DNA from 3 places in the Blautia sp. Marseille-P2398 genome. Region 3 is predicted to be linked to each of the others. Evidence: predicted binding sites of a transcription regulator. Region 3 holds the regulator's gene; each other region holds the start of a gene.
The links. Region 3 encodes Rex, which represses fermentation and respiration genes when NADH is low (regulators of the CRP and FNR family bind a similar motif). Its sites were predicted from a motif close to ATTGTTAANTANTTAACAAT; they were not measured.

Region 1 (3,289 bases), on a different contig from region 3:
TTACTTTTTATATCTTTGTTGAGACATAGAAAATAAAAGAGTTCGCACACCCTTCCTCCGCAATTAAAGGAGTGTATCAGCTCGATTTCCGAAAAATATTATATCATATTGACAACATTTTAACAAGAGGTTTTTGATAATTTTTTTATCACGCATCATTGCTCAATTCTTCTGATCTAAATTAATCTTTTTCAGGCAGATAAAATCTTCCGCTTTTCTATTTACTCACAATCATAGTATCTTTCAAAAAATTAATATAAATATTATTTATATATTTTTTTGCTTTTGATATATGTAAGCCAAAATTCGTCTGTTTCCGCTTACAGTACAGAATTTTGGCTAATAATTAAAAAGGAGTAAACAGTAATATGGATTCAGAAGAACAGGCTGTACCTGTACTTCTGAATGTTTTGTCTGATATATTATTAATTAAGGTCAATCTGAGCAATAATTTCTTTCAGTGCATCTGCACTCTTCTTAAGCTGTTCGATCTCAGCTTTTGTCATTCTCATTGGAACTTTGCCCTGTACACCATTTGGTCCTACCAGAGTTAATGTACTCAGGCATACATCATCGATTCCGTACTCTCCATGCATCATAGTAGATACTGTAGAGATAGACTCTGAAGAAGATACAAGAAGGCTGCAAAGTTTGCATACAGAAGAGGATACTGCATAGAAAGTTGCACCTTTCTTGGAAATGATCTCACCGCCAGATTTCTGTACATACTGAAGCATTGCTTCTTTATCAATCGGTTCAATATCCTTACCGAGTTTCTTCTCAAGGTCGTAATATTCATCCACACTTACACCTGAAATATAGGCACCAGACCACGGAATAAAGGATGTATCTCCATGCTCACCGAATACATAGGCATGGATATTACTCTGTGCAATCTGGAAATGTTCGGATAATCCGCAGCGCAGACGTGCAGAGTCAAGAATTGTACCGGAACCAAGGATCTGGTTTTCTGGAAGTCCGGAAATCTTTGTAAATACATAAGTCATGATATCAACCGGATTGCTTACGATCAGATAAAGGGCATTTGGAGCTGCCTTTACGATCTCTGGTGTGATAGATTTGAGGATATTTACATTTGTCTGTGTAAGTTCAAGTCTTGTCTGTCCTGGTTTACGGGCAATACCGGATGTGATGATAACGATGTCAGAATCCCTAGCATCTTCGTAGTCTCCGGCAATGATGGAAATAGGATCTCTGAAGCAGGTTCCCTGGATAATATCCAGAACTTCACCTTCTGCTTTCTTTTTGTTGATATCGATCAGAACAATTTCAGATGCGATATCCTGGCTTGATAAAGTGTACGCGATGGTAGATCCGACGCTGCCGGCTCCAATGATAGTAATTTTACTGCTCATAATCTTAATACTCCTTTTCTCCTAACAAAATTGACGTCTTAATGATAACACATTGTCAAAAAATTGACAAGAGCTTTTGTACAGAAATCTGAACAATTTTTTCGTTTAAATATTTGTTTGGAAGCATAAAATTGTTTGTTAGTTTGATATAATTTTCACATTTTCCTATTGGAGTAGATACTTGCACGAACAAATCCCCAACCACTGCTTATTGCTTTTTGCAATTTAAACAGTGGTTGGGGATTTCCCTGATTTTTGATTCGGTTAAGTACAGTATCTGAAAGCTTTATCTGTCAGAATACGTGCAAAGATTAGCCCTAATGGCAACGCTGCAATGATAAGGATCGCAGACGCAAACCAGGATGCAGCTACTGATAATGACATAATACCAAGATTATAAAATCCTCTGTATAAATATAATCCCGGAACCATGATAACGATTGAGGGAACTGTTACAGATATCCTTGGATATCCGACTTTATTCTTCAGCAGGGACGCCAGAAGTCCCGCAGTAAGTGCACCAATAAATGCGGCTGCAGCAGGAGGAATATTTGCAAGGTCTACCAGTTCCAGTCTCAGAGTATTGGCAGCTGCTCCTATCCCGGCTGCTGCGACTGCCAGACGAACCGGGCTGTTAAACATGATAGAGAATCCAAACACTCCGCAGAAACTTGCAAGAAGCCTGAATAAGATCCACTGCTCTGTTGACAGTGAAAATTTTATAAAATCTACAGGTTTCAAATGCAGGATCAGTGCCATGATCCATGCTGACATAGTAGCTACCAGAATAACGATCAAAGCATAAGTCAGACGTTCTATTCCTGAACGCATATCCAGTTTTGCAAGGTCAATACCACTGGTAATAAACGGAAATCCCGGTATGATAAAGAGCATTGCACAGATATATCCCGCTTCGTGCTGAACAGAAATACCAAATAATATTTCTCCAAGTTTGAGCAGACCTGCATATGCAAAACATGCCAGAGATACAGAAGACACAATACATAAGAACAATGTAAAATGGTGTTTGGTCAGTTTGCAGCGGAGATAATTTCCAATTCCTGCCCCGACAAATGCACAGAACATCTCGATCGGACCGCCCCCAAGAAGGAATGTAAATCCGCAGCATGCGATCGCTGCAGCAAGTCCCAGTGCAGGCGGGGAATATAGACCATGTGTTTTTTCAATATTGTCAAGAAATGTATGCAGCTGTTCTCCTGACATATGTTTTCCTTCTTTTTCAAAGTTTCGGATAAAGTGTTCCAGACGATTTAACTTCAAAGTATTTACGCCTGTATTAGTCAGGCACAACGACTGGGTAAAACCATTTTCTCCGTCATAACATGTATATTCAATGGACATCAGACCAATATCCGCCGTACACGTAATGCCAAGTGCTTCTGCCAGTGTATTCATGGAACTTCTCACTCTCCATGCTCCGGTACCGCATGAGAGAAACATAATCCCCACACGTCCGATAACGGATGCTTTCTCTGCGATGCTGGAATCTACAACTGGTACATTTTCCCCATTTTCATCTGTATACTCATGCCAGGCAACATCCATATGGTTCTTTTTAATCACTTCCTGCGGCATTTTTCTCACTTCCTCATTCTATATTGTCAATCGGATAAAATCATCCGCTTTGCTACTTGCTTGATTTGTTAAAGCTGCAGACTGTCATTTCCTGCTTTCTCCATCATTTTCTCTCTGCATGCCAGTACGATTCCGTCAATCTCGTCTAAATGCTGCAGCATTTTTTTCTCAAATTCATGGATAGGAAGAAGAATTCCAATTTCATCATAGGGTTTATCCGGATTCTCTTTCTTCAGACCTGTTTCCTGTCCGTAGTATACCATGGCTCTTGGGGCTTCTTCCTGAATCTTCTGGAAAGCATCCCATACAACGGCATA
Region 2 (3,289 bases), on a different contig from region 3:
TCCTGCAAAACCAGGCGCAGTCATCGGCTCCGCAGGCCCTACAACCAGCGGACGTATGGATGCCTATGCACCCACAATGATGTCTGTGGGAGCAAGAGGAATGATCGGTAAAGGTGCCCGCCTTCCGGAAGTAGTAGACGCCATGAAGAAATATGATGGTGTATACTTCGGAGCTATCGGCGGTGCAGGTGCGCTTCTTGCAAAATGCATCAAAAAGGCCGAACTGATCGCCTATGAAGATCTGGGAGCAGAAGCACTTCGTAAATTGTATGTAGAGGATATGCCTCTTGTAGTCATCATTGACTCAGAAGGCAATAATCTGTACGAGATGGGAAAAGCAGAATATCTCAAAGAACACGGAGATAAGTAATTCTGCAGATACATAAAAAAATAACTTCCATATGCTGTAGACATACAGTATATGGAAGTTGCTTTATATAGCCAAAATTATATATATATTGTATCCAATATATAAAAATCATATATACAATAATATGAATTATATCTTTTACATTTGACCTATAAACGTATAACATGATAATCAGGGTCAAAAAGGGACCCGCCAAACATGAGAAAGCAGCGATTTACGCAGTAAAGCAGCGGATTTCGAATGTTTGAAAATAAACGGTAAAAGAATAAAGGCAGTTATCCGTACAGGAGATAACTGCAAATAAACTTGAACGGGGAAAATCATGAAAGATCATAATCAACACGAAATACAAATGTCGGAAGCCTTTTTAAACAGTGCATTCCTGGCACTGTCAGGAGGTTTTCAGGATGCTTACACCTATAATGCAAGAAACGAAGTATTCTGTAATGCACAGACAGGAAACGTCGTTCTTATGAGCCAGCACTTTATGGCAGGAGAACTGACAGCAGGACTGGGATACTTCTTTCCTATTATTTTCTTTGCACTGGGCGTATGGGTTGCGGAGAAAATACAGGCAAATTATAAATATGCGCAGAAGCTCCACTGGAGACAGGGTGTTCTGCTGGCAGAAATCCTGATCTTATTTACAGTAGGTTTCCTGCCAACCGAATACAATATGCTGGCAAATGCCATGGCATCTTTCGCCTGTGCAATGCAGGTACAGTCCTTCCGCAAGGTAAACGGATATTCCTATGCAAGTACTATGTGTATCGGTAATTTGCGCAGTGGTACAGCTGCGTTGTCAGTTTATTTTCGTGAAAAAAAATCAAAACAGCTAAAACAGGCGATGTATTATTTTGGAATCATCCTTATGTTTGCCTTGGGTGCCGGCATTGGTGGAAATCTGTCCATACGCTATGGAATCAGAATGATCTGGGTTTCCTGTGGATTCCTTATGATCAGCTTTCTGTTGATGTTTATAGAAAAATATAAGCATTTCCATGAGGAACATGAAATTAAATAATGCAGCCATTTCCAGAAAGGTCATTGAGAAGAAGATAATATTCTTTTCAATGATCTTTTTTTGTTTTGATATTGCTATTAAATTAACAATCCTGTTAAAGAAATTGCTTTTCATTTATATACATTTATGAATACTATACATCTATAACAAATTGTTATAAATTAATTTCAGAAAATTTCAAAAATGATATTGTGCAAAACAACTATATAATGTATAATATCAACAGCACATATGTTGAAAATAACTAAAGCTGCGTGGGAATCGATATATCGGTACTATATTAAAACCGATGTATCAAAATTACTATTTAAGGAGGGAACCGAATGTTAGACCAGTCTTATTACAGAAAAGCGGATGAGATCATCGAGCACTACGGACGTACAGCAGCATCGCTGATTCCGATCATGCAGGATATTCAGGCGGAATATCGTTACCTGCCGGGAGAATTGCTGACTTATGTAGCGAAAGAAATCGGAGTAAAAGAAGCCAAGGCCTACAGTGTAGCCACATTCTATGAGAATTTTTCTTTTGAGCCGAAAGGGAAATATGTCATTAAAGTGTGTGACGGAACAGCCTGTCATGTGAGAAAATCCATGCCTGTAAAAGAGGCTTTGATGAAGGAACTTGGACTGAGCAACAAGAAACACACTACAGATGACATGCTTTTTACCGTAGAAACAGTATCCTGTCTGGGTGCATGTGGACTTGCCCCCACACTGACTGTCAATGATGAAGTACATCCGAAGATGACTCCTGAGAAAGCTGTAGAACTTTTGAATAAACTGAGAGGAGAGTGCGTATGAGTATTAAGAGTAAAGAAGACCTGTTAAATAAGCAGGCTGAAGTAAATGAGCAGATTAAATCTTATACCTGCCGCGTTCTTGTCTGTTCAGGTACCGGATGTATCGCATCCGGAGCGCAGAAGATTTATGAAGAGATGTCAGTACTCTGTGAGAGAATTGATGGAGTAACAGTTGAAATGCAGAAGGATGTGCCTCATGTAGGCGTGATCAAGACAGGGTGCCAGGGCTTATGTGAACTTGGACCTCTGATGAGAATTGAACCATATGATTATCAGTATGTTCACGTACAGCCGGAAGACTGTAAGGAAATTGTGGAGAGAACTATATTGGAAGGGAAACCTGTAGAGAGACTGTTTTATCGTGATAATAATACAGTCTGTCCACATCCTGATGATATTCCTTTCTTAAATCAACAGACACGTATCGTTCTTGAAAACTGCGGAAAAATCGATGCGGAATCTATCGAAGAGTATATTGCTGTGGGAGGCTATCAGGCACTTGCAAAAGTGATGGGAAGCATGTCCCCGCAGGAAGTTATTGATGAAGTAACTAAATCCGGGCTTCGCGGTCGTGGCGGTGCAGGATTCCCGGCAGGCAAGAAATGGTCTCAGGTTGCACGCCAGGCAGAGAAAACCCGCTATGTTGTATGTAATGGTGATGAGGGTGATCCCGGTGCATTTATGGATGGTTCCGTCATGGAAGGTGATCCATATAAGATGATCGAAGGTATGACTATTGCAGCCTACGCAGTCGGTGCGGAGAATGGATATATTTATGTTCGTGCAGAGTATCCTCTTTCTGTAAAGAGACTTAGGATGGCGATTGAACAGGCAGAAAAATATGGCCTGTTAGGTGATAATATTTTAAATTCCGGTGTAAACTTCCATTTACATATCAACAGAGGTGCCGGAGCTTTCGTATGTGGAGAAGGTTCGGCACTTACCGCATCTATCGAGGGTAACAGAGGTATGCCTCGTGTAAAACCGCCCCGTACAGTAGAGAAAGGTCTGTGGGGTAAGCCTACAGTTCTTAATAATGTAGAAACCTATGCTAATGTACCGAAGATTATTCTTCAGGGAGCAGACTGGTTCC
Region 3 (3,289 bases):
TTTGATGGATTTCTCGCGGTTAAAGGATTTCAGCTTGGCAATGACTGCTTCTTGATGTTTGATATCCCGCTGCTGGTTCAGGTAGGCTTTGTACTGGGCGTCACGCAGCTGGGCTTTTTTCAGGGCATAGGCAGAATAGTTGCCACTGTACATACGCATATTTCCTGCTTCGATTTCCACAACTTTTGTTACGACTTTGTCAAGAAAGTAACGGTCGTGGGATACGATAAATACAGCACCCGGGTAATTCAGAAGATAGGTTTCCAGCCAGGAAATACTCTCCATATCCAGATGGTTGGTAGGCTCATCCAGAAGAAGAATGTCAGGGCTGGCAAGAAGCAGTTTACCCAGAGCTACGCGGGTTTTCTGGCCGCCTGAAAGAGTTTCTATCTGGCGTTCGAAATCTTCTTCTGTGAAACCAAGACCTTTTAATACACCCATGATCTCACTTTTGTAAGCGTAACCATTTTCCAGTTCAAACTGGTGACTCAGTCTTGTGTAAGTATTCATCAGGCTGTCCAGAGCATCTCCGGTGGTGGTTTTCATTTCCTGTTCCAGAGAGCGCAGACGGTTCTCCATATCAATAATGTGCTGTTTGGTGGAAATCAGTTCTTCGTAAATGGTATGATGGCCATGAATGTCCTGATACTGGGCAAGGTAGCCGATATTTTTATCTTTGGCAAGTACCACGTTTCCTGAATCCGGGGAGAGCTCATGCATAATGATTCGCAGCAGAGTCGTCTTGCCTGCACCGTTATTGCCGATGAGAGCTGCCTTTTCGCGGTCTTCTATATGGAAACTGGCATCCTTGAGAATGATTTTTTCGCCAAAGGATTTACAGATATTCTGACATGATAAAATCATAGGAATTCCTCCGTTTGTAATTTGTCCGCGTACTATTATAATCGAAAATGCCTGTTTTTGAAAGCATTTTAAGAGATTTTGTCCAGGGAAAAGAAAGCACCGGATGGATGCATGGAAGAAAATATGATATTCCGGGGAATTTTTCAGAATGAAATTGATAAAAAAATACAGAAATATTTGGTCAAAAAGTACAAATTTAATTTGACAATAAAATAACATCTGGGTATAATTGACATAGATAAGCTAAGGAGGGAAAATTTGTGGAAGCTAAGGAAATTTCGAAAGCGGTAATCAAGCGTCTGCCGCGGTACTACCGCTACCTCGGTGAATTGATGGAGGAGAATGTAGAGCGTATATCTTCAAATGATCTTAGCAAGAAGATGCATGTGACGGCTTCCCAGATTCGTCAGGACTTAAATAATTTCGGTGGTTTTGGTCAGCAGGGTTACGGCTATAATGTACGCTATTTGTATACAGAAATCGGTAAGATCCTTGGGCTGGATACTGTACATCCGATGATTATTCTGGGTGCCGGTAATCTGGGACAGGCATTGGCCAATTATGTGGATTTTGAAAAGCGCGGATTTAAGCTGGTTGGTATTTTTGACGTCAATCCTGTACTTGAGGGGATTGCAGTTCGTGGAATTGAGATTCAGATGTTGAGCGATCTTCCTTTGTTTCTGAAGGAGAATGAGGTTGAGATCGCGATCCTGACTCTTCCTAAAAACAAAGCCAAAGAGATGGCAAAGATTTTGATTGATAATGGAATTAAGGCAATCTGGAATTTTGCACATATTGATCTGGATGCCCCGGAGGATGTAATGGTAGAGAACGTACATCTTTCAGAGAGTCTTATGACTTTGTCCTATAACCTGAGTGAGTACAGAAAGGAACATGAAGGTATGTAAGGGATAACTGTGAAACACAAGGCTGTGGTCATCTGATCACAGCTTTTCTCTTGTATGTAAATGTGTTATTGTAAACAGGAGGTGAACAGATGAGAGAGATTGTAACTGCTGTTGAGATGAAAGAACTGGATCATAATACGATTCAGAAAGCCGGGATATCGTCTCCGGTACTTATGGAGAGGGCGGCATTAAAGACGGTTGAGGAGATTGTACAGAGATTAAAGAATAAAGAAAAAGAGAAAATCCTTGTGGTCTGCGGAACCGGCAACAATGGCGGAGACGGATTGGCGATTGCCAGACTGCTTCAGTTGAGAGGAGTCAGAACCTGGTATTATATTGCGGGTAAGGAAGAGAAAATGACTGCTGAAACTGCCGGACAGCTTAAAACAGCAGAATATTATCAGGTGCCCCGGGTGCATAACCTGGATCTGGATGAATATACTACTATAGTAGATGCCATCTTTGGGGTTGGACTGAGCAGACCTGTAGAGGGAAAATATGCAGAGCTTATCAGTACAATGAACCGGGCATCTGCGTATAAAGTAGCTGTGGATATTCCATCCGGGATTGACTCAGATACCGGATTTGAGAAGGGGATTGCATTCCGGGCAGATCTTACGGTTACCTTTGCTTTTCGCAAAAGAGGGCTGTGTTTTTATCCCGGACGCATGTATGGCGGTGAGATCGTTGTTACGGATATCGGAATCTATTCCATACCCGGAAAGAAAATCTGTATGCATCATCTGGAACGTGAAGATTTGAAAATGCTTCCGGAGAGAGTTCCCTATGGAAATAAAGGAACCTTCGGTAAGGTTCTTCTTATAGCTGGCAGCGAAGGAATGTGCGGAGCTGCATATCTGAGTGCAGCAGCTGCTCTGAAAAGCTCTGCGGGAATGGTGAGAATTCAGACCGTGGAGGCCAACAGGATTCCGTTGCAGACACTGTTGCCGGAAGCCATGATCACCTGTGATTTTGATGAGAAAAAAAACCAGGCAATGCTTGACTGGTGTGATGTGCTTGTGATAGGACCGGGTCTTGGAACCGGAGCGCAGAGCAGGGAAAGAGCTCAGTGGTTCCTGGCGAAGGCAGCTGAGTGTAAAAAAACAGTAATTCTGGATGCAGATGGCCTGAATCTTCTGTCAGTCCATGACAACTGGAAGTGTTTTATCGGGGAACATGTGATCCTGACACCTCATATTGGTGAGATGAGTCGTCTGTGCGGAAAAGAAATCGGTAAGATCCAGGATTGTCTGGCACAGACTGCAGCTGATTATGCAAAGGAGTCTGGAGCGGTTTGCGTTCTGAAGGATGCCTGTACTGTGGTGGCAGATGCTTTTGGAGATATGTATTTGAACATTTCGGGTAATGCAGGAATGGCTACAGCGGGAAGTGGAGATGTGTTAAGCGGTGTGCTTGCTGGTATACAGTGTATGTATCTGGCAGCAGAAAAGAAATTTTCTCCTGTTATGCTGGCTGCACTTGGTGTATATGTGCATGGGCTGGCAGGTGATCTGGCT

Region 1: a site for Rex is predicted at 1,428-1,447, ahead of ACESZG_RS04800 (L-lactate dehydrogenase). Genes of this name have one in related genera too.
Region 2: a site for Rex is predicted at 1,465-1,484, ahead of ACESZG_RS04865 (NAD(P)H-dependent oxidoreductase subunit E). Genes of this name have one in related genera too.

What each region holds. Positions count from the first base shown of each region.
Region 1 is NZ_CAXSTD010000003.1:91,728-95,016, reverse strand. It holds gene ACESZG_RS04800 (L-lactate dehydrogenase) at 426-1,376, opposite strand; gene ACESZG_RS04795 (threonine/serine exporter ThrE family protein) at 1,641-2,972, opposite strand; gene ACESZG_RS04790 (DUF4866 domain-containing protein) at 3,041-3,289, opposite strand, start outside.
Region 2 is NZ_CAXSTD010000003.1:105,344-108,632, forward strand. It holds gene ACESZG_RS04855 (Fe-S-containing hydro-lyase) at 1-370, shown strand, start outside; gene ACESZG_RS04860 (YoaK family protein) at 693-1,394, shown strand; gene ACESZG_RS04865 (NAD(P)H-dependent oxidoreductase subunit E) at 1,718-2,197, shown strand; gene ACESZG_RS04870 (NADH-quinone oxidoreductase subunit NuoF) at 2,194-3,289, shown strand, end outside.
Region 3 is NZ_CAXSTD010000001.1:352,511-355,799, reverse strand. It holds gene ACESZG_RS01695 (ABC-F family ATP-binding cassette domain-containing protein) at 1-864, opposite strand, end outside; gene ACESZG_RS01690 (redox-sensing transcriptional repressor Rex) at 1,125-1,772, shown strand; gene ACESZG_RS01685 (bifunctional ADP-dependent NAD(P)H-hydrate dehydratase/NAD(P)H-hydrate epimerase) at 1,862-3,289, shown strand, end outside.